DNA from 3 places in the Staphylococcus lugdunensis genome. Region 3 is predicted to be linked to each of the others. Evidence: predicted binding sites of a transcription regulator. Region 3 holds the regulator's gene; each other region holds the start of a gene.
What was found. Region 3 encodes CtsR, which represses protease genes until heat stress. Its sites were predicted from a motif close to ATGGTCAATAAAGGTCAAACA; they were not measured.
Positions count from the first base shown of each region.

Region 1: the regulator CtsR is predicted to act here: its motif matches at 3,712-3,732, upstream of clpB (ATP-dependent chaperone ClpB).
Region 2: the regulator CtsR is predicted to act here: its motif matches at 1,355-1,375, upstream of clpP (ATP-dependent Clp endopeptidase proteolytic subunit ClpP).

Region 1 covers NZ_CP014022.1:788,076-798,566, reverse strand. Annotated here, with positions in the region: gene AL499_RS03780 (YisL family protein) at 366-755, shown strand; gene AL499_RS03775 (CoA-disulfide reductase) at 942-2,264, opposite strand; gene AL499_RS03770 (Cof-type HAD-IIB family hydrolase) at 2,301-3,125, opposite strand; gene AL499_RS03765 (metal-sulfur cluster assembly factor) at 3,235-3,543, shown strand; gene clpB (ATP-dependent chaperone ClpB) at 3,772-6,381, shown strand; gene AL499_RS03755 (YjzD family protein) at 6,535-6,729, opposite strand; gene AL499_RS03750 (beta-ketoacyl-ACP synthase III) at 6,978-7,919, shown strand; gene fabF (beta-ketoacyl-ACP synthase II) at 7,933-9,177, shown strand; gene AL499_RS03740 (DUF3899 domain-containing protein) at 9,228-9,602, opposite strand; gene opp3b (oligopeptide ABC transporter permease) at 9,837-10,491, shown strand, end outside.
Region 2 covers NZ_CP014022.1:951,159-961,649, reverse strand. Annotated here, with positions in the region: gene AL499_RS04585 (gluconeogenesis factor YvcK family protein) at 1-71, shown strand, start outside; gene whiA (DNA-binding protein WhiA) at 117-1,061, shown strand; gene clpP (ATP-dependent Clp endopeptidase proteolytic subunit ClpP) at 1,420-2,007, shown strand; gene AL499_RS04565 (TIGR01777 family oxidoreductase) at 2,311-3,210, opposite strand; gene AL499_RS04560 (DUF4887 domain-containing protein) at 3,812-4,441, shown strand; gene AL499_RS04555 (sugar-binding transcriptional regulator) at 4,794-5,813, shown strand; gene gap (type I glyceraldehyde-3-phosphate dehydrogenase) at 5,861-6,871, shown strand; gene AL499_RS04545 (phosphoglycerate kinase) at 7,004-8,194, shown strand; gene tpiA (triose-phosphate isomerase) at 8,320-9,081, shown strand; gene gpmI (2,3-bisphosphoglycerate-independent phosphoglycerate mutase) at 9,084-10,491, shown strand, end outside.
Region 3 covers NZ_CP014022.1:1,223,985-1,234,475, forward strand. Annotated here, with positions in the region: gene gltX (glutamate--tRNA ligase) at 1-176, opposite strand, end outside; gene AL499_RS05795 (PIN/TRAM domain-containing protein) at 500-1,567, opposite strand; gene radA (DNA repair protein RadA) at 1,602-2,969, opposite strand; gene AL499_RS05805 (ATP-dependent Clp protease ATP-binding subunit) at 3,201-5,660, opposite strand; gene AL499_RS05810 (protein arginine kinase) at 5,674-6,687, opposite strand; gene AL499_RS05815 (UvrB/UvrC motif-containing protein) at 6,680-7,237, opposite strand; gene AL499_RS05820 (CtsR family transcriptional regulator) at 7,264-7,725, opposite strand; gene AL499_RS05825 (NupC/NupG family nucleoside CNT transporter) at 7,879-9,093, shown strand; gene pdxT (pyridoxal 5'-phosphate synthase glutaminase subunit PdxT) at 9,324-9,878, opposite strand; gene pdxS (pyridoxal 5'-phosphate synthase lyase subunit PdxS) at 9,882-10,491, opposite strand, start outside.

The sequences.
Region 1 (10,491 bases), 440 kb from region 3:
TGGATTAAAAATACGCTTATACTAAGCTTTTTTCAATCCTAGTCAACTTGCTGGGGCGGGACTACGAATTCATTATGAATTCTGTCCCGCTCACATTTTTGTTATTGAAATTATCGTTTTAACGTGAAAAATTCATATTCTGTATTTAGTGATGAATTGTAGAATGAATGGTTCCATGAATATTATACTTTAGTCTACGATTTCAAAGGCTTGTTTCCGCTGTTGTGCAGGTGCAAGGCTTTTTTAATTATGATTTGATGCACATGTATTGTTATAAATGTAAATGATGATGAATACAGTAGAGTGGTAAATATGTTATATTTATTTAAGTAATTATTGATATTTTTTAGTGGGGGGATAAAGTTTTGTTACATGTACATATTTTAAGCTGGGTGCTTGCGATTATAATGTTTATAGTGACATATCTTAATTATTCGAAAACACAAGGTGGAACGCCTACAGCTAAACCATTACATATGGTGTTGAGGGTTGTTATTTTGCTAACGTTAATCTCTGGATTTTGGATAATTATTAAAGAATTTGCAAGTGGTGGAGGCAACCACATGTTATTGACACTCAAAATGGTATGTAGCATAGCAGTAGTTGCTTTAATGGAAGTAACGATCATAAAACGTAAAAAGCATGAATCAACACAAGGATTATTTTGGACGACAATTGCATTAATTGTGATTACAATCATTTTAGGAATTATTTTACCGCTTGGTCCATTAACTAAAATGTTTGGATTAAGTTAAATAATCATTTGATAGAAGAGATTGGTACATTATCTCTAGAAAACAGGATAGGATATAAATCTCAAGATAATAAGCACAAAGATGGTTTGAAATTCAACATCATCTTTGTGCTTATTTTTAGCTTCAATACTTCGTAATAATGGCTCGCTTTATATGCTAGATTTAATTAATCGTTGCCTAAAATTTTTAAAGATTACGTGCTTTGTAGCCCAACATATTTATTAAATCTTTGGGATGACTATATGGTGGCGCATAGGCGACTTCAAATTCGGTAAGTGCATCAATTGTTAAGTCATTCATCATGGCCATTGACAGTACGTCGATGCGTTTATCCACACCCTGTTTTCCTACTGCAGAAGCACGAATGATTTTACGATTATTTGTATCAAAATAGGCACGTAGATGCAATTTATCATTTCCTGGGTAATAGCCAGCATGTGTTCCACCAGTAATTTCAACCATTTTATAGTCAAAATACTTCAATTCATTAGGCTTTATACCTACACTGGCGAATGAATAATCAAAAAATTTAACAATATTTGAGCCTAAATAGCCCTTAAAAGTAATATTTGAATTCCCAGCAATTTGTTCAGCAATAATACTAGCCGCACGATGGGCTCCCCAAGCCAATGGGACTTGTGCAGGGAGATTTACATGGCGATAATGTGATTTTATCACATCTCCAAGCGCATAAACATTGCTAATATTTGTCTCAAATTTATCATTTACTGGAATAAAACCTTGTGTATCTAGTTGGATATTTGAAGACTCAAGGAATTTAGAATTTGGATGTGTTCCTACGCCTTCTATAACAATATCATATTGTTCAGAGTGACCTGATTTAAAGTGAACGATTGAGCCGTCAATATCATCGATTTCTTCATTAAATCGATATGGTATTTTATGTTTGTTCAGCATTTCCAAAATTGGTTGATTCATGTCGCTATCCATCAGTTTATTAATTTGTTCAGAGCGATGGATTAATGTGACATCTAAACCACGATGATATAAATTTTCAAGAATTTCTAAAGCAATATAACCCGCACCAACTATAAGTGCACGTTGTGCGTGATGTTTTTTAATATATTTGTCTATTTGGTCAGTATCTTCCATATTGCGAAGTGTAAAAACCATAGGACTATCGCTGTTGAGTTTGTTAGCATTTGCACCTGGGCTGAGAATCAATTTATCATACGCTGCTTCAAAGGTTTGATTTTTCTGTCGATCTCGGACAGTTACAATATTGCGTTGCGTATCGACGGCGACAACTTCATGGTATGTTTTAACATCAATGTTTTTATCTTCTTTAAATGAGCTTGGGGTAATAGGTAATAATTGATCTCGAGATGAAACGATTTGACCTAGATAATAGGGTAAGCCACAATTAGCAAAGCTCATATCACGATCTCGCTCAAATATTGTAATCTTACAGTCATTATCTAATCTTCTAATTTGACTTGCACAGGTAGCGCCACCAGCTACAGCACCTACTACAATCATTTTTTGCATGTCTTCATTCTCCTTAAATATAGTGTACTGAATGCATTATCCTTTATAGTTATATCCTAAATCAAAAAATTCATTTAAATAACGACCAATGCCATCGCTATTGTTGTCATGAGTAACGTGGTTTGCAACATGTTTTAATTCATCTAGTCCATTATCCATGGCAACACCAAATTTCGCATATTTAATCATTTCTAAATCATTATCTTCATCACCAAAAGCGATAATTCGAGATGTTGGCACATTCAAATAGTCTTTAACAACATCAATGCCACGTGCTTTACTTATACCCCGTTTTACTATTTCAATGACAGGGAATGGTGCACCCCAACGACGATGTTCAATATTTTCAGCATAAAAACGTGTTAACATTTGCTTAATGCGATTAATATGAATTTCCTCAGCTTCCACAAGTAGAGATGTTGGCGGTGTGTCAAGAGAATTTAATAGATTACCCGTTTTTATTTTAGGATTACCCATAGAAAAACCTTCGAATAATCGAGGATCTTCATTATTGATAAAAACATGATCTTGTACTTCGGCAATAATATTTGTTACGTTTGCTTGTTGTAGTACCTCGATGACACTTTTAGCGATGTCTAAATCTAAAACTTCATGAATTGTGTCAAATTGAGCATCTTTTGGATGATGTACGAAAGCACCATTGAAATTAACAATAGGTGTTTCTAAATTAAGTTCATGATAATAAATTTGACTTGCGCGATAGGGACGACCTGTCGCGATCATGATATGGTGTCCAGCCTTTTGCAATTCCGTTAAAATTTCCTTTGTATAAGGGCTGATTTCTTTATCATCTGTTAGTAATGTGCCGTCCAAATCGAGGCATATTAAATAAGGTTGCATATAGTTCTCCTCAAACATTTTTCATTTTATTAGTATCATAGCATTTTATTGGCGTTTTGTCGGATATTTGATATATTAGTATACAGACAAATATTGAGAGGTGATACTCGTGGAAGAAGCTTTAAAAGATAGTATCCTAGGTGCTCTTGAAATGGTAATCGACCCTGAATTAGGTATTGATATCGTGAATTTAGGTTTAGTATATAAAGTAGATGTAGATGAAGAAGGATTATGTACAGTTGAAATGACTTTAACATCGATGGGGTGTCCTTTAGGGCCACAGATTATTGATCAAATTAAAACCGTGTTAGCAGAAATTCCAGAAATCCAAGATACTGAAGTTAATATTGTATGGAATCCACCATGGAATAAAGACATGATGTCTCGCTATGCCAAGATTGCCCTTGGTGTGGGTTAATTGAGATATAAATTAAATAAAGAACACTAATTTCTTGATGTTATGAAGTTAGTGTTCTTTTTCTTTAAATACTAGTAAAACTGATATCAAACGCTACAAGCAAAAATTAAAACCAAAAAGTTGAGTGTAATAGTTGCGTAAAGGCAAAAGAGCGACTATAATATAGTTAAGGTCAAAGAAAGTCAAAGTCAAAATTTGGCCAACTCTGATAATGTAGGGGTGAAATAATTGGACATTAACCAAATGACACACGCAATTCAAGGTGCGTTACAACGTGCTGTTGAATTAAGTAAAACACATGAATTACAAAATATTGAAATAGAAGCCATTTTAAAAGGCGCATTAGAACAACCGGACAGTTTAATCAAAAGCATCTTAGAACGTGCAAATATCGATGTTGATAAGCTTGAAGCAGATTATGCTGAAAAGTTACAAAGCTATCCAAGTGTACAAGGTGACAATATACAATATGGTCAATATATTAGTGCAAAAGCCAATGAATTAATGACTAAATCTGAACATTATATGAAAGTATACGAAGATGACTATATCTCTATGGAACATCTACTCAGAGCCGCTATGGATATAGATACAATCATGCAACAAACAATAGAGAATAAACAAGATGTCATTAAAGAAATAATAAAAAAAATTAGAGGGGGAAATCACGTGACTTCTCAAAATCCTGAAGTAAATTATGAAGCATTAGAAAAATATGGTCGTGACCTTGTAGAAGAAGTTCGTCAAGGTAAAATGGATCCTGTTATTGGTAGAGATGAAGAAATTCGTAATACAATTCGAATTTTAAGTCGTAAAACTAAAAACAATCCGGTATTAATTGGTGAACCAGGGGTAGGTAAAACTGCTATTGTAGAAGGTCTTGCCCAACGAATAGTCAAAAAAGATGTACCTGAATCTTTGTTAGATAAAACGATTTTTGAGTTAGACTTAAGCGCATTAGTTGCAGGGGCAAAATATCGTGGTGAATTTGAAGAACGTCTTAAAGCTGTATTAAAAGAAGTAAAAGATTCAGATGGACGTATCATATTATTTATTGATGAGATTCATATGCTTGTTGGAGCTGGAAAAACAGATGGCGCCATGGATGCTGGTAACATGTTGAAACCAATGCTAGCTCGAGGCGAATTACACTGTATTGGTGCTACAACCTTAAATGAATATAGAGAATATATTGAGAAAGACTCAGCATTAGAACGTCGTTTCCAAAAAGTAGGCGTGAGCGAACCAGACGTAGAGGACACAATTTCTATTTTACGTGGTTTGAAAGAACGTTATGAAGTTTATCATGGTGTTAGAATCCAAGACCGTGCACTTGTAGCTGCAGCGGAATTGTCTGACCGTTATATTACAGATCGTTTCTTACCAGATAAAGCTATAGATTTAGTCGACCAAGCATGTGCAACAATTCGCACAGAGATGGGATCAAATCCGACTGAATTAGATCAAGTGAATCGCCGCGTTATGCAGTTAGAAATTGAAGAAAGTGCCTTAAAAAACGAATCTGATAACGCAAGTAAACAGCGATTGGAAGAATTACAAGAAGAATTATCAAATGAAAAAGAAAAACAAGCGTCATTACAATCACGTGTTGAACAAGAAAAAGAAAAAATTGCCAAAGTGCAAGAAAAACGTGCCGAATTAGATCGTAGTCGTCAAGCTTTAGAAGATGCACAAACTGAAGGTAATCTTGAAAAAGCTGCCGAATTACAATACGGTAAAATACCACAACTAGAAAAAGAATTACAAGAATTTGAAGATGCTTTCCAAGACGAACAAGGCGATAGCGAGCGCATGATTCGCGAGGTTGTGTCTGATGAAGAAATTGGCGATATAGTAAGTCAATGGACAGGTATACCGGTATCTAAATTAGTAGAAACAGAAAGAGAAAAATTATTAAGTTTAAGTGATATCTTGCATGAACGTGTTGTAGGTCAAGATAAAGCTGTTGATTTGGTATCAGATGCTGTTGTAAGAGCACGTGCAGGTATTAAAGATCCTAATAGACCAATTGGTAGTTTCCTTTTCTTAGGACCTACTGGTGTTGGTAAAACAGAATTAGCTAAATCACTAGCAGCATCATTATTCGACTCAGAAAAACATATGATTCGTATTGATATGAGTGAGTATATGGAGAAACATGCTGTATCTAGATTGATTGGTGCCCCTCCAGGCTATGTAGGACATGATGAAGGTGGACAATTAACAGAAGCGGTTAGACGTAATCCTTATTCAGTTATTTTATTAGATGAAGTTGAAAAAGCACATAGTGACGTCTTTAATGTGTTATTACAAATCTTAGATGAAGGTCGGTTAACTGATTCTAAAGGACGTAGCGTAGATTTTAAAAATACAATTATTATCATGACTAGTAATATTGGTTCCCAAATTCTTCTTGAAAATGTAAAAGACACAGGTAGCATTACTGAAGAAACTGAAAAAGCGGTTATGGATAGCTTGCATGCTTTCTTTAAACCAGAGATTTTAAACAGAATGGATGATATTGTATTATTTAAACCATTATCAGTTAGTGATATGAGTATGATTGTTGATAAAATCTTGACGCAATTAAACATTCGCTTAATGGATCAACGCATTTCAATCGAAGTATCAGATGCGGCTAAACAATGGTTAGGAGAAGAAGCATACGAGCCACAGTTTGGTGCTAGACCATTAAAACGATTTGTCCAACGGCAAATTGAAACACCTTTAGCACGTATGATGATTAAAGAACACATGCCGGAAGGTACAAACGTGTACGTTGATATCAATGACCAACAAGAATTAACATTCGATGTTCAACGACCAACAGATAAATAAAGAGTTAAATATTAAAGCCGAGAAAGTGAAAATTAAGTCACTTCCTCGACTTTTTTATTATAGATTTAGTTAGATGATTTGCTAGTTTTAAATAATAATGTATAAAAAAACGACAAAGTCCAGAACCTTGTCGACAATTGAGATATAACGGTATTATTTTTTTGAATGTTCTAATTCACGTGGTGCTTCATTCATAGAGCTAATAAGAATTACAAATAAAGTGAAAATAACTGCAATAATTACTGGTGTAATGAAATTTAGCGTACCACCACCATTTAAACTATTCAATACAAAATTAACCATTTGTAATAAAATTAAAGACCAAATCAATGTTACGAGGTGTCTCATGAATGTTTCTACCTCCACTCTTAATATATAATACTATTGTAGTCTATCATTGATTATTTGTATAGTGACAATCATATGATACCGTTGCATTTTTTGAATAAAATGATGTAATTTTCGATATAACGTGATAGCAATAATCGCATTTTGAATGATTTTAATATGATTTAAAAGGTATCTGCTTGAGTTTAATAGAGACAAATGTTAAATTAATACCTGGTATTAAAAAATGAAGTAAGAGGGTGTCATCCATGAACGTGGGTATCAAAGGTTTTGGGACATACTATCCTGAAAAAGTAATCGACAATGCCTATTTTGAGCAATTCTTAGAAACATCAGATGAATGGATTTCTAAAATGACAGGTATTAAAGAAAGACGTTGGGCTAGAGAAGATCAAGACACATCTGATCTAGCATATGAAGCAAGTAAAAAAGCTATTGCAGATGCAGGTTTAGAACCGTCAGATATAGATATGATTATCGTAGCTACAGCTACGGGGGATATGCCTTTTCCATCTGTAGCAAATATACTGCAAGACAAACTAGAAACAGGTAAAATACCAACTATGGATCAATTAGCTGCTTGTTCTGGTTTTATGTATTCAATGATTACCGCAAAACAATATATACAATCAGGAGATTATCATAATATCTTAGTTGTAGGTGCTGATAAGCTATCAAAAATTACTGACTTAACAGATCGTTCAACAGCTGTATTATTTGGAGATGGTGCCGGTGCTGCCGTTATTGGTGAAGTTTCTGAAGGTAGAGGCATTATCAGTTATGAAATGGGTTCAGATGGTAGCGGTGGAAAATACTTATACCTAAACCAAGAAAATGGTAAATTAGTAATGAATGGTCGTGAAGTATTTAAGTTTGCGGTTAGAATTATGGGTGAAGCGTCAAAACGTGTGGTTGAAAAAGCAGGATTAAAATCTGAAGATATTGATATGTTTGTGCCACACCAAGCAAATATTAGAATTATGGAATCAGCACGAGAACGTCTAGGTCTCGATAAAGACAAAATGAGTGTATCTGTTAATCGATTTGGTAATACTTCCGCAGCTTCCATACCTCTTAGTATTAATCAAGAATTAGAAAATGGCAGAATTAAAGACGATGATACATTAGTATTAGTTGGTTTCGGTGGCGGTCTAACTTGGGGCGCTATGGTTATCAAATGGGGAAAATAGGAGGAAATAATGTATGAGTGAGAAAAATAGAGTGGTCATCACTGGTATAGGTGCACTATCTCCAATTGGTAATGATGCACATACTTCTTGGAATAATGCACTTAAAGGGGTAAACGGTATCGATGAAATTACTCGAATTAATACCGACCCGTATAACGTGAAATTGGCTGGAGAATTAAAAGATTTTAATATAGAAGACTACTTAGATCGCAAAGAAGCGCGTCGAATGGATCGCTTCACCCAATATGCAGTTGTAGCAGCACGTCAAGCATTGGAAGATGCACAATACGAAATTAACGATGATAATGCGGCGCGTATTGGCGTATGGATTGGTTCGGGTATCGGTGGTATGGAAACGTTTGAATATGCGCATAATCAATTATTAGAAAAAGGTCCTAGACGTGTAAGCCCATTTTTCGTACCGATGCTAATTCCGGATATGGCTACTGGACAAGTTTCGATTGATACTGGTGCAAAAGGTCCTAACGGTTCAACAGTGACCGCATGTGCTACAGGTACAAACTCAATTGGTGAAGCATTCAAAATTATCCAACGTGGTGATGCAGATGCAATGATTACTGGTGGTACAGAAGCGCCAATAACTGACATGGCAATTGCAGGATTTAGCGCTAGCCGTGCATTATCAACAAATAATGATAGAGAGACTGCTTGCCGACCTTTCCAAGAAGGGCGCGATGGTTTTGTCATGGGTGAAGGTGCAGGCATTCTGTTTATTGAATCATTAGAATCTGCACAAGCGCGTGGCGCAAATATTTATGCAGAAATTGTAGGTTACGGAACAACTGGCGATGCTTACCATATTACTGCGCCAGCACCTCAAGGTGAAGGTGGATCAAGAGCAATGCAAGCTGCATTAGATGATGCAGGTATTGAAGCAAAAGATGTTCAATATTTAAATGCACATGGTACAAGTACGCCAGTAGGTGATTTGTTTGAAGTTCAGGCAATTAAAAATACCTTTGGTAACGCTGTGAACAACTTGAAAGTAAGTTCAACTAAGTCAATGACTGGACACTTATTAGGTGCTACGGGTGGCATTGAGGCAATATTCTCAGCGTTGTCTATTAGAGACTCTAAAGTTGCACCAACAATTCATGCAATGACACCTGACCCTGAATGTGATTTAGATTTTGTACCAAATGAAGCACAAGATTTAGAAATTACGCATGCTATGAGTAATAGCCTTGGATTTGGTGGCCATAATGCTGTACTTGTATTTAAAAAATTCGAAGCATAAAAATTAAAATAAAAAGCTTTCTTGTTATGAGATAATAGCAAGAAAGCTTTTTATAGTAATAACGATATAATGATTGAAATAATAATATAAATAAGGGAAATGATTAACAGAGGGACGAGCCAATCAAATATTGGGTAGTCTTCTTTTTTTACGTGCTGTGGATTGAAAAATTCATCATCTTCAATCATTGTACGCTTTTTCTTCGAAGATAATTGGTATTTTAGTCTTCTAAATCCAAAACTTGTTGCATCAAAAATGCCTTCTTGAATGATTAAGAGAAGAAATAGCGTGATAAAACATATGGTAGCAATGATGAATAAATTATTTAAATAATTGATTAGTGTGTGCTGACGACATAACCAGACAATGAATGAAATTAAAGGAATAAGTAATAGTCCCATTCCAAAAGTGTATTTTTGTTTCATCTTTTCACTCCGCTTTCGTATGTTATATCAGTTTACCGCACTTATTCACAAAGATAAATACATAATACATATTTAGAAAAGCTAACGTTATTTAAAGTTACCAGTTAAAAGATTTTCTTAATAAATTGTGAAACTATATTGCAATTATATGAAAAAAGTATATATAATGTTATTAAATATTTCTGAATATTTTGAAGGGAATGTTAATTTCGACAATTAATTAGGGGGGATTAGATGTCAAAGTATGTATTAAAACGATTAATGTATATGTTTATTGCGCTCTTTATTATTATCACGATTACCTTTTTCTTAATGAAATTAATGCCGGGTTCACCATTTAATGATGCTAAATTAAATGCTGAACAGAAGGCGATTTTAAATGAAAAATATGGTTTGAATGATCCAGTAGCGGTGCAATATTTACATTATTTAAAAAATGTTGTTACTGGCGATTTTGGCTATTCATTTCAATATCATAATCAGCCTGTATGGGATTTAATAGGGCCACGATTAATTCCATCCATGGAAATGGGGATAACAGCTATGATTATTGGTGTACTGTTAGGTCTTATTTTAGGTGTAGCCGCAGCAACAAAGCAAAATACATGGGTTGATTACACAACAACAGTTATTTCTGTTATTGCAGTATCAGTTCCTTCTTTTGTGCTGGCTGTATTACTTCAATACGTTTTTGCAGTTAGATTGCGGTGGTTTCCAGTTGCAGGCTGGGAAGGATTTTCAACAGCCGTATTACCGTCTCTTGCATTATCTGCGAGTGTGATGGCAACAGTAGCGCGCTATATTAGAGCAGAAATGATTGAAGTATTAAGCTCAGATTACATATTGTTAGCGCGAGCAAAAGGTAATTCATCTATGCGTGTGCTTTTCG
Region 2 (10,491 bases), 270 kb from region 3:
ATATAGCACTAGATTTAACAAGTACAATACCGTTTAAACCAACACGGCATCAATCAAAATCTAACGATTAGACTGTTAGTAGTTGACAATGACGCGATTAGAAAGGTGAAGGTAACATGAGTTTTGCTTCTGAAATGAAAAATGAATTAACACGAATTGAAGTTGACGATTTAAATGCGAAAGCAGAACTTAGTGCATTGATTCGAATGAACGGTGCGCTTAGTCTTTCTAATCAGCAATTCGTCATTAATGTGCAAACTGAAAATGCAGCAACAGCACGTCGTATTTATTCATTAATTAAACGTGTGTTTGATGTTGAGGTAGAAATCTTAGTACGTAAAAAGATGAAATTAAAGAAAAATAATATATATATTTGTCGGACAAAAGTGCAGGCAAAAGAAATATTAGATGCTCTTGGAATATTGAAAAATGGGATCTTTACCTATGATATTGATAAAGAAATTATTCAAGATGATGAAATGAGACGTAGTTATTTACGCGGCGCATTCTTAGCGGGGGGATCGGTAAATAATCCCGAGACCTCTTCATACCATTTAGAAATATTTTCACAGTATGAAGATCATTCAGAAGGCTTAGTAAAATTAATGAACCACTATGAGCTAAATGCGAAACATTTAGAACGTAAAAAGGGAAGTATTGCTTATCTGAAGGAAGCAGAAAAAATATCAGATTTCTTAAGTCTTATTGGTGGTTACCAGGCTTTATTAAAATTTGAAGATGTACGAATCGTGCGCGACATGAGAAATTCAGTAAATCGTTTGGTAAATTGTGAAACGGCGAATTTAAATAAGACTGTAAGTGCTGCAATGAAGCAAGTTGAAAGCATTCGGCTTATCGACAAAGAGATTGGATTAGATAATCTACCAGACCGTTTACGTGAAATAGCTAAGCTACGTGTTGAGCATCAAGAGATTTCATTAAAAGAATTAGGTGAAATGTTATCGACAGGAGCCATTTCTAAATCTGGTGTTAACCATCGATTACGCAAATTAAATGAATTAGCAGATAAAATCAGAAGCGGAGAAAAAATCGATTTATAATAGTTTCATACAGTATTTAATCATGATTTATATAACACATAGAAAACACCCGAATGGTTTGAGATTGATTAAACCAATCGGGTGTTTTAATATGTAGCCCCCTCGAGAGGAATCGAACCTCTATTGTAAGAACCGGAATCTTAAGTGTTATCCATTACACTACGAGGGGTAAATAAAATATAATCAAAACGCTGTACTCATTGCGTGTTTAACAGTACAATCTAGTTTAGTGAGCGAATCTAGTTTACAAAATGTAGAACCAAACGTCAATAAGATAAAATAATAAAGCGTCTTTTTTGACCATTTTTGACTTTTAAGGTAAACTAACATTACTAGTTATTATAAGGAGGCAATATGAATGAATTTAATTCCTACAGTAATTGAAACAACAAACCGTGGAGAACGTGCCTATGACATCTATTCACGTTTATTAAAAGACCGTATTATCATGTTAGGATCAGCAATTGATGATAACGTTGCGAATTCAATTGTATCACAATTATTGTTTTTACAAGCACAAGATTCTGAAAAAGATATTTATTTATATATCAATTCACCAGGTGGAAGTGTAACAGCTGGTTTTGCAATTTATGATACAATTCAACATATCAAACCAGACGTACAAACGATTTGTATTGGTATGGCAGCATCAATGGGGTCATTCTTATTAGCTGCTGGCGCTAAAGGTAAACGTTTTGCATTACCAAATGCTGAAGTAATGATTCACCAACCACTAGGCGGTGCTCAAGGTCAAGCAACTGAAATTGAAATCGCAGCAAACCATATTTTAAAAACACGTGAAAAATTAAATCGTATTTTAGCTGAACGTACTGGTCAATCTATTGAACAAATTCAAAAAGATACAGATCGTGATAATTTCTTAACTGCTGAAGAAGCGAAAGCGTATGGCTTAATTGATGAAGTCATGGAACCAGAAGACAAATAATATATACAATTCAACAGAGCAAAAATTGCTTGAGACATCAATGTCTCAGACAAGTAGAAGAAGGCGATTTCTATTGAAATTTAGTAGAGATCGCCTTCTTCATTATTAATATATTAAGTAACAATAAGACCACACAAAAGAACCAACATGACGGAGTATTGAATATAGAAGAAGCACACAGATGATTTGTGTCAAACCATCTGTGTGCTAATATTTTATGATTTATGTCCCAGCTTATTCAGCCTATATTGACATTAGGTGACTGAATTGAAAATGAATTTTGTTCTGCTTCCTTTTAAATATTTATTGAACTAAATCATCTAATGCTGATTTTAAATGAGGATAGCTAAATTGGAAACCTAGCGCTTCGAGTTTATTTGGTAACACCTTTTGTGTATCTAATACAACGGTTGACATTTCACCAAGTACAGTACGTAACACGAATGCTGGCACCCATGTTTCGTGTGGTCGATGCATGGCGCGTCCTAAAGTATAGCCAAATAAATTTTGACGTTCGGCGATAGGTGCTGCAAAATTAAATGGGCCTGCTGCATCTGGTTCATCAATAGTGAAAAGAATAGCACGTACTAGGTCATCAATATGAATCCATGAATACCATTGGAATCCAGAGCCTAATTTTCCACCAACGAAAAATTTATAAGGTAATTCCATCGTTTGTAGTGCACCACCATCATCAGATAAAATCATGCTGAATCTTCCTAAAATCACACGCGTTCCGAATTGTTCAAATTTCTTGGCAAAACGTTCCCATTGATATACAACATCAGATAGAAAATCAAAAGGTGACGTTTGATATAACTCAGTATAAGAACGATTGATATCATGTGGATAATAACCCATTGCACTTGCATTAAATAACACTTCAGGTTTATCTGAGCGCTGTTCAAATAATGACACTAATGCTTGAGTAGATTGGATACGACTAGTCATAATGAGTTGTTTATAGCTATCAGTCCAGCGTTTATTTAAGGTAGCGCCTGCTAAATTTATAACAACATCAATATGACCAATTTCTTGCTCCCACCCGTCTTTAGACCAGTTAACATAGGTAATATGATTATTTTGACTGACTTTATCGCTACGCGTGAGAATGGTGATTTGTGCTGATTCACGTTGTAAAATACGATCCACAAGATGGTGTCCTACCATGCCGGTACCACCAGTGATTAAATAATGTTTCATGCAAGTCACCTCTATAATTTTTTTCTTTTAAGAACTATTATTAATAGTCATTATAATTGTTCAAACTTTATACAATAGTTAGTCATTAATATGTCATTTACTTTCTTTATAAATGGTTTTAAATCATTTTGAATAAGTTATAATAAAAGCGTACCTTCGATAATTAATTAGACATCTCTTAATTAGTATGAGTATACCCCATATTATACCCTCGAAGGTAAATTTTGACTCCCTTTAGTAGTGACCCATGCGATAAGCGTATGGGTCTATTTTACTATATAATTGTAAAACCACTAACAACAACAGATATGCTAACAATACCTATTAATATTATTCTTTATCATCCCACGCATAATATCAACTTTTATGTTTCAAAGTTACAATATGATAGCTGATTTTTTCAATTATTTAACTAAAATTAGAGGGATGTAAGGAAATCTTAATAATTAAATTAATGTTCCCAAGAACTGAAAATGTTATCATATAAATGATAATAAAAAAGTGAGTTGTGTATGAATATCTTTTAATGACATATTGATGTAAAATGTACCATCATAATAGTAAATTATTATACTCAAATATAGAGAAGTGAGGGAGCCTATTGTCTAAGGAAAATAAACAGTTCAATGATTATGAAGATTCAGATAAGAAACGTATGGGCACAGGCGCAAAAGTGATAAGTATCATAACAGTATTATTGCTTTTAGGTGGATTAGTTTTTGCAGTCTTTTCATTTGTAGACCATTCTAATCGCGCCAATGAAAGACTTAACAAGCAGTCAACTGAGGAAAAGAAAGAAGATTCAAAGAAAAAAGACAATAAAACGAATGAGCAAAAGAAAAAGCAACCGACGCAAGAAACACAACAAACGCAGCAACAAATTCCACAAACGCAACAAACACCTCAGACAACGCAACAACCACCAGCGACACAACAAAAGCCAAGAAAACCTTCCACTGAGGAACGGAATACACAAGAGAAAAATACTAAAGAGCCGTCTACCGAAGAAAATAATCAGCCTGACAAAACTAAAGAACCAGCTACACAAGAAAAGTCTAAAGAAAGCAATTCGCGAAACGACAATAAGACGCCAACGAGAGAATCTTCAGGTCAACAACGCTCAAATAAACCATCAGCACAGCAACCTTCTTCAAATCAAAATGGACAACAAAATAAACAGCGTAACAGTCACCAATCGAACACATCACAATCAACATCTAAAGCGCAATAAAGATAAAATCAGCAAGCTAGTCATATAAGCGACTAGTTTGCTGATTTTTTATCTATGAAGCATTTTAGGCACAAAATTTATAGCTTACATCTCGTACGTAGACGATTATCATTGGTGTATCAGGGTAAGAAAATACAAGTATTAAAAGGAAAGTCGTTTAATAGTCAGACTATTGATAATTTTTTGCAATTAAATTTAAAAAAGTCGGTCAAATGTCTTGCATTTTTAAACATCACATAGTACTATTGCAGTGTAGAAAGGTTAGATTTTGTCCCGCGTGGGACTATAAACGTCAAACCTAGTTATAATTTCTACTCATTACCTTTTTTATAAAAAGAGGAGGAAGGTAGTAGTGAAAGACTTGATGAAAGTTCAACAAAAGCTCATACCTGACCTTGTTGATAAAATGTATCGTCGGTTTTCTATCTTAACTACTATCTCTAAAAACCAACCTGTAGGTCGACGTAGTTTAAGTGAATACATGGACATGACAGAACGTGTATTGAGAGCTGAAACGGATATGTTAAAAAAGCAAGAACTGATACGAGTTAAGACAACAGGTATGGAAATTACTGAAGAAGGTAAAATGGTTGTTGAATATCTCAATGATTATTTTAATGTTTATTCAGATGATCATCAGATGGCACAGCAAATTAGAGAGATTTATAATTTGAAAGAAGTTCATGTTATACCGGGTAATTCTGACACTACCGAAACGGTAAAAGCAGAAATGGGTAGACAAGCTGGACAGTTACTTGAAGGTATACTTTATGAAGATGCAATTGTATCTGTTACTGGCGGATCCACAATGGCTCGTGTCAGTGAAGCGATGCATTTACTACCTTTCAATGTCTTCTTCGTTCCAGCGCGTGGGGGCCTAGGAGAAAATATGGTCTATCAAGCAAACACCATTTCAGCAAGCATGGCACAACAAACAGGTGGTTATTACACTTCATTGTATGTGCCAGATAATGTGAGCGAAACAACTTATAATACGTTGATGATGGAACCGTCTGTCATTCATACATTAGACAAAATTAAGCAAGCAAATATTACAATACACGGTATTGGTGATGCGCTGAAAATGGCGCATAGACGTCATTCCTCTAAAGAGGTTGTTGAAAAACTTCAACATCACCATGCCGTAGCCGAGGCATTTGGTTATTATTTTGATGCTTATGGTCAAGTAGTGCATAAAGTTAAAACAATTGGACTACAACTCGAAGACCTAGAATCAAAGGAATTTATATTTGCAGTAGCTGGTGGCAAATCGAAAGGGCAAGCTATTAAAGCTTATCTCAGTATTGCGCCAGACAACACAGTCCTTATCACAGATGAGGAAGCCGCAAAGGTAATATTAAATAAGGAATAAAAAGTTATTTGACTTTTTAAATATCATTTTAAAGGAGGCCATTATTTATGGCAGTTAAAGTAGCAATCAATGGATTTGGTAGAATCGGTCGTTTAGCATTTAGAAGAATTCAAGACGTAGAAGGCATCGAGGTAGTAGCAGTAAACGACTTAACAGATGATGATATGTTAGCGCATTTATTAAAATATGACACTATGCAAGGTCGCTTCACTAGCGAAGTTGAAGTTGTTGATGGTGGTTTCCGTGTAAATGGTAAAGAAGTTAAATCATTTGAAGAACCAGACGCAAGCAAATTACCATGGGGGGACCTAGGTGTTGACGTGGTATTAGAATGTACTGGATTCTATACAGATAAAGAAAAAGCAGAAGCACACATTCATGCAGGTGCTAAAAAAGTATTAATCTCTGCGCCAGCTAAAGGTGACGTTAAAACTATCGTTTACAACACTAACCATAGTGACTTAGACGGTTCAGAAACAGTTGTATCAGGTGCTTCATGTACAACTAACTCTTTAGCACCAGTAGCTAAAGTAATCAGCGATGAATTTGGTTTAGTAGAAGGTTTAATGACAACTATCCATGCATACACTGGTGACCAAATGACTCAAGATGGCCCACACAGAAAAGGTGACAAACGTCGTGCTCGTGCAGCTGCACAAAACATCGTACCTAACTCAACTGGTGCTGCTAAAGCAATCGGTAAAGTTATTCCTGAAATCGATGGTAAATTAGACGGTGGTGCGCAACGTGTACCTGTAGCTACAGGTTCATTAACTGAATTAACTGTAGTATTAGAAAAACAAGATGTAACAGTAGAACAAGTAAACGAAGCGATGAAAAAAGCTTCTAACGAATCATTCGGTTACAATGAAGATGAAATTGTTTCTTCTGACGTAGTTGGTATGACTTACGGTTCATTATTTGATGCAACACAAACTCGTGTAATGTCAGTTGGTGGCCGTCAATTAGTTAAAGTTGCAGCTTGGTATGACAATGAAATGTCTTATACTGCACAATTAGTACGTACTTTAGAATATTTAGCTCAATTATCTAAATAATTTGTAGCATAGTTATTTGACGAGTGCTCTGTACTGATAAATAATAAAGATAAGCTTATGAGTAAGCGGGGAGCACAAACGCTTCTCCGCTTATTTTTATATGAGTGTTCCTAGTAAAAGGAGGAAATTATAATGGCAAAGAAAATTGTTTCTGATTTAGATTTAAAAGGTAAAACAGTTCTAGAACGCGCAGACTTTAACGTTCCACTTAAAGATGGAAAAATTACAAACGACAACCGAATTGTTCAAGCTTTACCGACAATTAAATACATCATTGAGCAAGGTGGCAAATTAGTTTTATTCTCTCATTTAGGAAAAGTAAAACAAGAGAGTGATAAAGCTGGATTAACATTAAAACCCGTTGCTGAAGCTTTATCAGAAAAATTGGGGCAAGAAGTTATATTTGTACCTGAAACTCGCGGTGAAAAATTAGAATCAGCTATTAAAAATTTAAAAGAAGGCGACGTATTATTAGTAGAAAATACGCGTTTTGAAGACTTAGATGGTAAAAAAGAATCTAAGAACGATCCTGAATTAGGTAAATATTGGGCTTCATTAGGAGATGTATTCGTAAATGATGCATTCGGTACAGCACACCGTGAGCATGCTTCAAATGTAGGTATTTCTACTCACTTAGAAACAGCAGCAGGTTATTTAATGGAAAAAGAAATTAAATTCATTGGTGGCGTTGTAAATGACCCTCATAAACCTGTTGTAGCCATTCTTGGTGGTGCTAAAGTTTCAGATAAAATCGGTGTTATTAAAAACTTAGTCAACATTACTGATAAAATTCTTATCGGTGGTGGTATGGCATATACATTTATTAAAGCGCAAGGTCACGAAATAGGAAAATCATTATTAGAAGAAGATAAAATTGATTTCGCCAAAGAATTATTGGCGTCTAATGGAGATCAAATTATTTTACCAGTTGATGCAAAGGTAGCTGCAGAATTCTCTAATGATGCAGCAATTACTGAAGTAGCTATTGATCAAATTCCAGCTGACCAGGAAGCATTAGATGTTGGACCAAAAACGGTTGAATTGTTCAACAAAGAATTACAAGGTGCACATACAGTAGTTTGGAATGGACCAATGGGTGTCTTCGAATTCAGTAATTTTGCTCAAGGTACCATTGGCGTTTGTAAATCAATTGCAGCATTAGACGATGCCATTACAATTATTGGTGGTGGAGATTCAGCTGCAGCTGCAATTTCATTAGGATTTGCTGATGACTTTACACATATCTCTACTGGTGGCGGTGCTTCATTAGAATATCTTGAAGGTAAAGAACTACCAGGTATCAAAGCAATTAATAATAAATAAAATTGTCGTCAGAAATTGATTTATTGGCTAACATATAAAGTGCGGTGGCTTATTCCATGTACTGAGTTATTAGTTTAAGTCATGCGCCTTTAACCTTTAGAATTTAAACAATAGGAGTGTTATTAATGAGAAAACCAATTATTGCTGGCAACTGGAAAATGAATAAAACAGTTCAAGAAGCAAAAGATTTTGTAAATAATTTGCCAACTTTACCAGATGAAAAAGAAGTAGAGTCAGTAATCTGTGCACCAACAATTCAACTTGATGCTTTGATTACGTTAGTAAAAGAAGGTAAAGCAACAAGCCTTAAAATCGGTGCTCAAAATACTTATTTTGAGGATAATGGTGCTTATACAGGTGAAACATCTCCTGTAGCATTAGCTGATTTAGGCGTTAAATACGTGGTTATCGGACACTCTGAACGTCGTGAATTATTCCATGAAACAGATGAAGATGTAAATAAAAAAGCACATGCAGTCTTTAACCATCACATGACACCAATTATTTGTGTAGGTGAAACGGATGAAGAACGTGAAAATGGCAAAGCAAACGATATTGTAAGTAATCAAGTTAAAAAAGCTGTTGCTGGCTTAACTGATGCACAACTTAAAGAAGTTGTAATTGCTTATGAACCAATTTGGGCAATTGGTACTGGTAAATCTGCAACATCTGATGATGCGAATGAAATGTGTGCACAAGTACGACGCACATTAGCTGAAGTTTCTAGCCAAGATGTAGCAGACGCAACACGCATTCAATACGGTGGTAGCGTTAAACCAAACAACGTAAAAGAATACATGGCACAACCAGATATCGATGGCGCTTTAGTCGGTGGCGCATCTCTTAAAGTGGAAGATTTCGTTCAATTGTTAGAAGGTGCAAAATAATAATGGCGAAACAACCTACTGCATTAATTATTTTAGATGGCTTTGCAAATCGTGAGGAAGAACACGGTAATGCTGTTAAGCAAGCCAACAAACCTAATTTCGATAGATATTATAATAAGTATCCTACAACGCAAATTGAAGCAAGTGGTCTAGATGTAGGTTTACCTCCAGGCCAAATGGGTAATTCCGAAGTCGGGCATATGAATATTGGTGCAGGAAGAATCGTGTATCAAAGTTTAACGCGTATTAATAAAGCGATTGAAGAAGGAGACTTCTTTGATAATGATGTCTTGAACAATGCGATTCAACATGTCAAAGATCATCAATCTACTTTACATGTTTTTGGCTTGCTCTCTGATGGCGGTGTGCATAGTCACTATAAACACCTATTTGCATTATTAGAGTTAGCAAAACAACGTGGCATAGACAAAGTTTATGTCCATGCGTTCTTAGATGGTCGTGATGTAGATCAAAAATCAGCATTAAAATATATTGCTGAAACCGAAGATAAATTTAAAGAACTAGGTATTGGACAGTTCGCCTCTGTTTCAGGTCGCTATTATGCTATGGATAGAGACAAACGTTGGGATCGTGAGCAAAAAGCATATAACGCAATACGTGCTTTTGAAGGACCCCAATTTGCTTCAGCCGAAGAAGGTGTAGAAGCTAACTATGCTAAAGATTTAACCGATGAATTTGTAGAACCATTTATTATTGAAGGTCAAAATGAAGGAGTCAATGATGGCGATGCGGTAATTTTCTTTAACTTCCGTCCAGACCGTGCAGCTCAATTATCAGAAATATTTACAAACAAAGCTTTTGGTGGCTTTAAAGTAGAACAAGTCAAAGATTTATTCTATGCCACATTCACGAAATATAATGATCACATTGATGCTGAAATTGTCTTTGAAAAGGTTGATTTAACTAATACAATTGGTCAAGTAGCTCAAGATAACCAATTAAAGCAATTGCGTATTGCCGAAACAGAAAAGTATCCACACGTCACTTATTTCATGAGTGGTGGTAGAAATGAAGAATTTGAAGGTGAACGTCGTCGTTTAATCGATTCTCCAAAAGTAGCAACATATGACTTGAAACCTGAAATGAGTGCTTATGAAGTTAAAGATGCTTTACTTGAAGAGTTGGATAAAGGCGATTTAGATTTAATTATCTTAAACTTTGCTAATCCCGATATGGTTGGACATAGTGGTATGTTAGCGCCAACAATCAAAGCAATTGAAGCGGTAGATGATTGTTTAGGTGAAGTCGTTGATAAAATCTTAGAAATGAACGGCTATGCCATTATTACAGCTGATCATGGTAACTCAGATGAAGTATTAACGGATGATGATCAACCGATGACGACACATACCACAAACCCAGTTCCAGTAATCGTCACTAAAGAAGGCG
Region 3 (10,491 bases):
TGTGAAGCTTCTCCGTCTTCCAAATTACGTTTACTGTCCGTATCTTCTATACGAACAACGAAATCTCCATCATAATGTTTCGCAAATAAATAATTAAATAGCGCCGTTCTGGCATTGCCAATATGCAAATATCCAGTTGGACTTGGTGCGTATCTTACTCTAACGCGATTACTCATTATATTCACTCCTACGTCATTTATTTCTTGTTTTCATCACTTACGCAACACTTCGCATATCTTTTAAGTTAATAAGAAAAAGCTATTCTTAAAAATCAACTTTCCGCTACATTAATTCTTAGTGAATAACTTTCAGGGCCATGTTCAGTTGGTAAGACAATATTTTCTCATATATTGTAGCACTTATTCAGTACTTTGATAAGTACCATGTTTTGTCATATCCTTGCCTTATAACAAAAAAGTTTCATGTAATTCGTACACACTAAATTTTGCTCGTATACGTTTCACATGAAACTGTTAATGTTTAATGATTGGTTTGTTAATCACAGGTTATCATCAATTTTTTTAGCAAAGACAATACGACCTGATGACGTCTGCAACAGACTAATTACTTCTAATTCTACTTGCTGACCAACCAACTGTTTTGCATTATCTACGACGACCATTGTCCCATCATCAAGATAGCCAACACCTTGTCCAGGCTCTTTCCCCATCTTTGTGAGTAAGATGTTTAAGTAGTCACCTTGATGTACATTGGGTTTAATTGCTTCTGATAAGTCATTCACATTGAGTGCTTGAATGCCTTGAACATGACAAACTTTATTTAAATTAAAATCCGTCGTAATGACATGCGCATGATACGACTGTGCTAATTTAACTAATAGTGTATCAATATCGCTATGTGACTTTTGCGGATGGATTACACGCGTTGGATAGTCTAAATCATAGAGTTGATTTAATACGTCTAAGCCACGTTGTCCCTTTTCTCGCTTAACGCTGTCATTGGCATCAGCAACAATCTGCAACTCATTAATTACACCTTGTGGAATTAAAATTTCACCATCTATAAATCCACAGCGAATCACTTCTAGTATTCTCCCATCAATAATAGCACTTGTATCTAACAGTTTAGGCACCGCACTACGATGACTTTGCGACATTGAACGCGCCATATTTTCGGGTAAAAATAGCAACATTTCGTCTCGTTTCTTTAAACCAAATTGAAATCCTAAATAACATAAAATTAATGTAATAATAATTGGTATAAAATGATTAAATATCGAGTTGCCAATCATTTCTAAAATAAATGATGCCATAACTGCAATAAGTAATCCTATAATAAGACCAATTGTCGCAAATAGTATTTCAACAGCACTTCTCTTCATAATCCACTGTTCCATAGTGCGGATTAATTGTGTTACTTGGTTAATGAAAAAACCAAAAATAATAAAGAATATGAGCGCACCAAGCAACCCATCTATATAATGATTTTTTAAAATTGGATAACTTGTAACCCCTATATCATTGACGACTTCTGGAATAATAAGAATTCCTAGAGCAGCACCAACAATAAAGTAGATGATTACTACTATAAATTTAAGTATATCCATTCAACTTTCACCTCTTTGGCTGTGTATGAAAATTTTAAGCTTTGAAAGCATATTTCAATGCCTCATGTACTGTCGAAACACCTATGACTTGTATATTGTCAGGAAATGTCCATCCGCCGATATTTGTTTTAGGGAGTATCACACGTTTAAATCCTAGTTTAGCTGCTTCTTGAACGCGTTGTTCAATACGTGACACACGTCTGACTTCACCAGTCAAACCTACTTCTCCAATATAACAATCTAAACCATCAACCGCTTCATCTTTAAAGCTTGATGCAGTTGCTACAATTACACTTAAGTCTACAGCCGGTTCTGTTAATCTTACACCACCTGCTACTTTAATATATGCATCTTGTTGCTGCAATAAATAATTTTCTTTCTTTTCAAGCACTGCCATAAGCAGGCTCAGACGGTTATGGTCAATACCTGTTGCCATACGTCGTGGATTATTAAACGTTGTTGGGGTCACTAAAGCTTGTACTTCAATAAGTAATGGTCGTGTTCCTTCCATTGTCGACACAATTGTTGAACCCGGAACATTTGTTGAACGTTCTTCTAAAAACATTTCGGACGGGTTTTTGACACCTTTCAAACCACTTTGCTTCATTTCGAAAATACCCATTTCATTTGTTGAACCAAAACGGTTTTTAACAGCACGTAAAATACGATACGCATGATGTTCATCACCTTCAAAATAAAGCACTGTATCTACCATGTGTTCTAACAATCGTGGACCAGCTATCTGCCCCTCTTTAGTCACATGTCCTACAATAAATGTGGCAATATCCATCTGCTTCGCAATATTCATCAAACTTTGAGTACTCTCACGCACTTGAGAAACAGATCCGGGTGCCGATGCAATCTCAGGATGGTAAATCGTCTGAATAGAGTCCACCACTAAAATATCTGGCTTAGTTTCTGAAACGGTTTGGTGAATAACTTCTAAATCTGTCTCAGCTAACACATTTAATTGACTAGAGTCTTCCTCTAAGCGTTCTGCTCTCAATTTTGTTTGATTTAATGATTCCTCACCTGTAATATACAGCACGTTTAATTGTTGCGAAAGCGAGGCACAGATTTGTAGTAATAGTGTTGATTTCCCGATACCTGGATCTCCACCAATCAACACTAAAGAACCACTAACAATCCCCCCACCTAACACACGATTAAACTCTTGAGATTTCGTTTGCACACGTGGTGTCGATTCATGTTGAATACTGTTTAATTTTTGAACTTTTCCGGTAGCCGTTTGTGCTTTAACCCCATGTTTAGGATGTGCAGCCTTCTGTTCTATAATCTCTTCCATTTGGTTCCAAGCACCACAATTAGGACATTTACCCATCCATTTAGGAGATTGATAGCCACATGCCATACACTCAAAAATGATTTTCTTCTTGGCCACTTTCGCACCTCCACAATTTTCATTAAATCCATTTTATACATTGCACACGGTTATGACAAATGTTTAGAGATTCAAATAGATAGGAAATCATCATTTAACAAATAATATATCAAATAACTACAATAAAATTATTTTTTACCTATAGTTTATGTACATTTATTCATTTTATATTAAAAATGAAAAAAAACGCTCGCTAAATCTATCTAGCGAGCGCATTAATTTCCAGTCTTTCTATGCTTGAGTCATTTCTTCTTCAGAATTAGCAGTTCTATCATGAATATCATATTTAAACTCCGTACCATCATGATCGATAGTCACTGCTTTACCTTCGATTTGATTACCTTCTAAAATTAATTCACTTAAATTATCTTCAACTGTTTTTTGAATTGCACGAATGAGTGGACGAGCACCATATTCCGGATCATAACCTTCTTCAGCAATAACTTCTTTCGCTTTGTCTGTAACCTCAATTTGAATATCTTGTTCTGACAAACGTTGCGTTAATTTATTAACTATCATTGTGACAATTTCTTTTAATTCGTCTTTAGATAATTTATGGAAGACAATAATATCATCCACACGGTTTAAGAACTCTGGACGGAAAGCATTTTTAAGCTCTTTCATCATTGTTTTACGAATTGTCTCATAATCCTGACCTTCGCTTGCACCACCAAATCCAGCAAATCGTTGATCTTGTAGCTCTTGGGCACCAACGTTTGATGTCATGATAATTACAGTATTGCGGAAATCTACACGACGTCCTTTCGTATCTGTTAAATGTCCATCATCTAATACTTGAAGTAAAATATTAAATACATCTGGATGCGCTTTTTCGATTTCGTCAAATAAAATAACTGAATATGGTTTGCGTCTTACTTTTTCAGTTAATTGACCACCGTCATCATGGCCTACATATCCTGGAGGCGCCCCAACTAAGCGACTCACAGCGTGTTTTTCCATGAATTCACTCATATCAACACGAATCATCGCATCTTCTTCACCAAACATTGTTTCAGCTAATGCACGTGCTAATTCTGTTTTACCAACCCCTGTAGGTCCTAAGAAGATGAAACTACCAATTGGACGCTTAGGATCCTTCAAGCCGGCACGTGCACGACGCACAGCTTTACTAATTGATGTCACAGCGTCATTTTGGCCTATGACACGACCATGTAATGTCGCTTCGAGATTTAATAGTCGATCTGATTCTGTTTCATTAATTTTTGTTAAAGGAATTCCGGTCCAACCGGCGATAACTTCAGCAATATCTTCTTGCGACAATTCTGTGTTACTACCACCTTGCGCATTTTGCCATTCTTTTTTGGCATCTTCATATTGCTTTTCTAATTTAGATTGTTTATCTCTAAGGTTGGCTGCATTTTCAAATTCTTGAGCGTGAACTGCAGCATCTTTTTCTTTTTTTACAGTTTCAATTTCTTGCTCAATTGATTTTAAATTTGTTGGTGTTGTATGACTTCTTAATCTTACTTTAGAACTTGCTTCATCAATTAAATCAATGGCTTTGTCAGGCAAGAAGCGATCTGAAACATAGCGGTCACTTAATTTTGCGGCCGCATCTAAAGCTTGATCTGAAATGTTAATACGATGATGTGCTTCGTATCGATCACGCAATCCTTTTAAAATTTCGATTGTATCCTCAACTGACGGCTCATCAACTTGTACCGGTTGGAAACGACGTTCTAAAGCGGCATCTTTTTCGATGTTTTTACGATATTCATCTAAAGTAGTCGCACCAATGCATTGTAACTCACCACGTGCAAGTGCTGGTTTTAAAATGTTTGAAGCGTCAATAGCACCTTCTGCACCACCTGCACCAACGAGCGTGTGTAACTCGTCAATAAATAGAATCACGTTGCCGGCTTGATGAATCTCTTCCATTACTTTTTTCAAGCGTTCTTCAAACTCACCACGATATTTCGTACCTGCTACAACCGTACCCATATCTAATGACATCACACGTTTGTCTTTTAACGTTTCTGGCACTTCATTATTTATGATTGCTTGTGCTAAACCTTCAGCAATAGCTGTTTTACCTACACCTGGTTCACCAATAAGTACAGGATTATTTTTAGTTCGACGGCTCAAGACTTCAATCACACGTGTAATCTCTTTTGTTCTACCGATAACCGGATCTAATGTGCCATCTTTAGCAATCACCGTTAAGTCACGCGCTAAGCTATCTAACGTTGGTGTATTATTAGATTTATTTGTTTGTGCATTTTTCGTACCCATCTCTGGACTACCTAATGCTTTCACAACTTGAGCCCGTGCCTTCGTAATATTTAAATCTAAATTTGCAAAAACACGTGCCGCTACACCTTCATTTTCACGAATTAAACCTAATAAAATATGTTCTGTACCAACAAAATTGTGATGAAGTTTTCTAGCTTCATCCATTGATAATTCAATGACTTTTTTAGCTCTAGGTGTATATCTTAACGTCCCAGCTTGTTCTTGTCCGTGGCCAATAAGTTTTTCGACTTCGGTAATCACTTTATCTTCAGTAATATTGAAACTTTCTAATACTTTAGCAGCAATACCTTCAGGTTCCTTCATTAAACCTAATAACAAGTGTTCAGTACCAATATTTGAGTGGTTCAAACGAATAGCTTCTTCTTGTGCATGTGCTAAAACACGCTGCGCACGTTCAGTTAATCTACCAAATAACATATCTATTTACCTCCTATATGGTCTGAGCTCTTAAAATATCTGCACGTTTCTCATTGACGGATTTCTCATCGTCCTCGTCTTCATCGTTATACAAGAAAGCAGATTGAATACTCACCATTAATTCATTAAAATTAAAATCTTGCAATTGTACATATCCTAAATCAATTCCTAATTTCACTTCACTAAGTCGATAGGATGCTTCTTCCATAGAAATCATTCTACAATTTTGTAATATACCAAGCGAACGATAAACACGATCCAACGTTTCAATTTGGTTATATGTGTGTAACCGTTCGCGAATTTGCATTTCTTCATTAATAATTTGATTAACAACTTCTGTTAAATTATCGATGATGTCTTGTTCTGTTTTCCCTAAAGTTAGTTGATTTGAAACCTGATATATATGTCCATAGACCTGCGAACCCTCTCCATATATACCACGAATTGTAAAGCCAAAACGATTAATTGTTTGAGCAATACGATTCATTCGTTTCATTATCGATAAACCAGGCAAATGTAACATAATACTTGCTCTCATGCCTGTTCCAATATTGGTTGGGCATGTAGTTAAGTACCCTAAATGTTCATCGTAACTAATATCTAACGCTTTATCGAGTAAATCATCAATATCAGATGCTTTCGTATATAATTCAGACAAAGATAACTCAGGTGACATCGCTTGTATGCGTATATGATCTTCTTCATTAATCATAATACTAAGAGATTCATCCTCGTTAGTCATCACTGCCGATGCTGGTTGCTTAATTAGTTCAGGACTGACTAAATGTTTCGCAACAAGTTGCATCTTACTTTGCTGGTCCATGCGATCTAGACGTTGTAAATCTAGATCTGGCAATGCATCCTGAACTTCATTAATAACTCGAAAACCTTCTTGTTCAGATGGAAACATAAGTGGGTGTACATGATTTTCAAGATTACGTGCTAAGCGAATTCGTGATGACATAACAACTGGTGCTGTTTCGATATTGGTCAATATATCATCAGGATTAATATTATAATCATTCATCATGTAACACCTCACTCTGTTGCTTTAATGCTTTTATCTCATCTCTTACAAGAGCAGCTTCTTCAAATTTTTGTTCATCTATTAATACATTTAAATATTGTGATTTTTCTTCAATTTGTTTTTTTATTGCTAATTTTTGATGTGATGAATGCGGCGTTTTCCCAACATGTTCATACTGTCCACCTTGCACCCGTCTCACAATATCAATAATGTCATCTTTAAAGGTAGCATAGCATTGTGCACAGCCAAACTTACCAACATGCGCAATATCTTTTAAGGTCATATGACAAGTTGGACACTGTTTTTCTTCTTGAAAAGCAACATTTTGAAAATCAATACCATGTTTTGTAGCTAAATGTTGTAATATTTGCTTTACAACAAATGCTTCTTCAATATCATCTTGATACTGGTGATGAGATGTGTAATTCTGATTCCATGGATTTTCTCCTTGTGCACAAACAGGACAAACCCATTTCTCACTGGTTCCATTTTTACTTTTAACCGTAAGCTTTACCTCTGCTTCATTTAAGTGGCAATTTTCACAAAGCACGTCTTAACACCTCGCATTTTTCAGTATTAATAGTAATTAATCACCGGTAAGATTCGTTTTAAAATATTTGCTCGGATAATATCTCTAGACATGACATCCATTTTTAATGTTTCACGGTCAATGACAGCTTGTATCATTTTAGCTTCTCTTTCACTAATCAAACCTTTTTCAAGCAAGCCGTCAATAACATAGTAACCTTGCTGCTGTGAAATGGTTGGTCCAATTAATTGAAGCAAGTGATTAATATACCCCGTTGCATCTTTATTTTCAATTTTCGTGATTCGGATGTATCCACCGCCTCCACGTTTACTTTCTATTTCATAACCATGCTCATTGGTGAATCTGGTTTTAATAACGTAATTTAATTGAGAAGGCACACAATCAAACCGCTGTGCTATATTGGCTCGTTGTATTTCAACAGCGTCTCCATTCGTTTCTTCAAATAATTTTTTAATGTACTGCTCTATGATGTCAGACATATTGTGCATGCTTATCACCCCTTTTGACCTTCTTTGACTATATTATATGACCAACTTTGACCATTTTCAACCAATTTGTTTTTCAATTTAAAAAATAAAGGTGTTTGTTCACATCTATTTATTGTATGATAAGATTTAGAAAAAAGATTAAGGAGCAGGTCTATGCATATTCTCATTGGGATAATTGGAATCGTTTTCTTCTTAGCGCTTGCCTTTGCATTTAGCTCAGATAGAAAGCATATTCGTTGGAAGTACGTCGCTTTGTTACTTGTGATTCAATTTATATTCGCCTTTATTTTACTTAAAACGACGGCAGGTATACATGTCATCGGAGGAATTTCAAACGGCTTTAATTATTTACTACAAAAAGCTGCAGAAGGCGTTAACTTTGTCTTTGGTGGATTTAAATTTGTTAATCCTAAAAACCCTCCATTCTTCTTTAGTGTTTTATTACCGATTGTATTTATCTCTGCGTTAATCGGCATACTACAATACACTCGCATCCTACCACTCATTATTAAGGGGTTAGGCTGGTTAATTTCTAAAATCAATGGCATGGGACGTTTAGAATCTTATAATGCCGTCGCCGCAGCCATCTTAGGGCAATCTGAAGTTTTTATTTCTTTAAAAAAACAATTACCTTACATACCGAAACAACGGTTATATACATTAACCGCTTCAGCTATGTCTACCGTTTCAGCTTCAATTATTGGCGCATACTTTACTTTAATTGAACCAAAGTATGTCGTAACGGCAGTTGTACTTAACCTTTTTGGTGGTTTCATTATTGCATCAATTATTAATCCTTATAAAGTGAATGAAGAAGAAGATAAATTATTAGTAGATGAAACAGAAACTAAAAATCAATCTTTCTTTGAAATGTTAGGAGAGTACATTTTAGATGGATTTAAAGTAGCGGTTATCGTTGGGGCAATGCTCATTGGCTATATCGCCATTATCGCATTACTAAACGGTATCGTTAGTGGTCTTTTAAGTGTCATAACGCATGGCGCTGTCTCTTGGGATTTCCAAACTTTAATTGGCTTTGTCTTTGCACCTTTAGCCTTTTTATCTGGTGTTCCATGGAACGAAGCTGTACAGTCTGGTTCAGTTATGGCAACAAAACTGCTTTCTAATGAATTTGTTGCTATGCAATCATTAGGTAAACTATCAGATATTTCAACGCACGCTAAAGGCGTAACTTCAGTATTCCTAGTATCATTCGCTAACTTTAGCTCAATTGGAATTATTTCTGGTGCCATTAAATCACTTAACTCTGAAAAAGGTGATATTGTTGCTCGCTTTGGCTTAAAATTATTGTTCGGTGCTACACTAGTTTCATTTATCTCCGCAACAATTGCTGGATTCTTTATTTAAATAAATATTAAATAGACATATTATCGTTTTGTGATGCTATAAGAGCCTATATCGTAGGCATCTTATAGCATCATTTTTTTATACTTTCTTGCTATCTCTTATAAAAAAGCGAATATTTTAAAATAGCTATTTAATGTAGAGCAAATCTTGCATCGTATCATTGTCTCATATTAATAGGTTATATTAAAAAAGAGCACTCATTTTTTGAGTGCTCTTTCAACAAGACTATGTTATTTGACCATATGTTCAATAAAGTATTGCGTAACTCTATAATCATCCGTTAACTCAGGATGGAATGATACACCTAAATAGTTCCCTTGTTTAACTGCAACAATTTTATCGCCAACAGTACTTAATACTTCTACGCCATCTTCTACGCTAGCAATATGTGGTGCTCTAATAAAAACACCTTCTATATCTTCAGCAATGCCTTTAATATCAAGTTCTGATTCAAAACTATCTACTTGTCTACCAAACGAATTACGTTCTACAGTGATATCCAATTTTTTTAAATACCCTGTTTCACCTTCGACATGTTTAGCTAATACAATTAGGCCAGCACATGTGCCAAACATAGGTAAGTTAGATTGTTGTAATTTTTCTTTAAAACCATATAAATCCATCAATCTTCTAAGTGTGGTTGACTCACCACCAGGAAGAATCAATCCATCAATTTCTTCTAGTTGTTCTACTCTTTTAATTGCTATGCCTTCGTGACCACTTAATTCAATATGACGAATATGTTCACGCACAGCGCCTTGCAATGCCAATACACCTATCTTCATATCTTACCAACCACGCTCTTGCATACGTTCTTCTAATGAAATTTTATTTATATCTAAGCCTTTCATTGCTGTTCCTAATTCTGCAGCCAATTTACCAATTAACTCATAATCTTGATAATGTGTCGTCGCTTGTACAATCGCTTTCGCAAATTTTTCAGGATCTTCTGATTTGAAAATACCTGAACCTACAAAGACGCCATCTGCACCCAATTCCATCATTAAAGCAGCATCCTGAGGTGTTGCTACACCTCCAGCAGCAAAGTTAACAACTGGTAGGCGACCGTTATCCTTGATTTGTTTCAAGATTTCATATGGCGCACCTAATTCTTTAGCATACGTCATAATTTCATCGTCGTTCATTACTACTAAACGACTAACTTCAGCATTTACTTTTCTCATATGACGTACTGCTTCAACAATGTTTCCAGTTCCAGGTTCACCTTTCGTACGTAACATTGCTGCACCTTCACCAATACGACGTGCGGCTTCACCTAAATCACGACACCCACAAACAAACGGTACAGTAAACTGGTCTTTTCTTAAATGATATTCTTCATCAGCTGGTGTTAATACTTCAGATTCATCAATATAATCGACCCCCATAGCTTCGAGC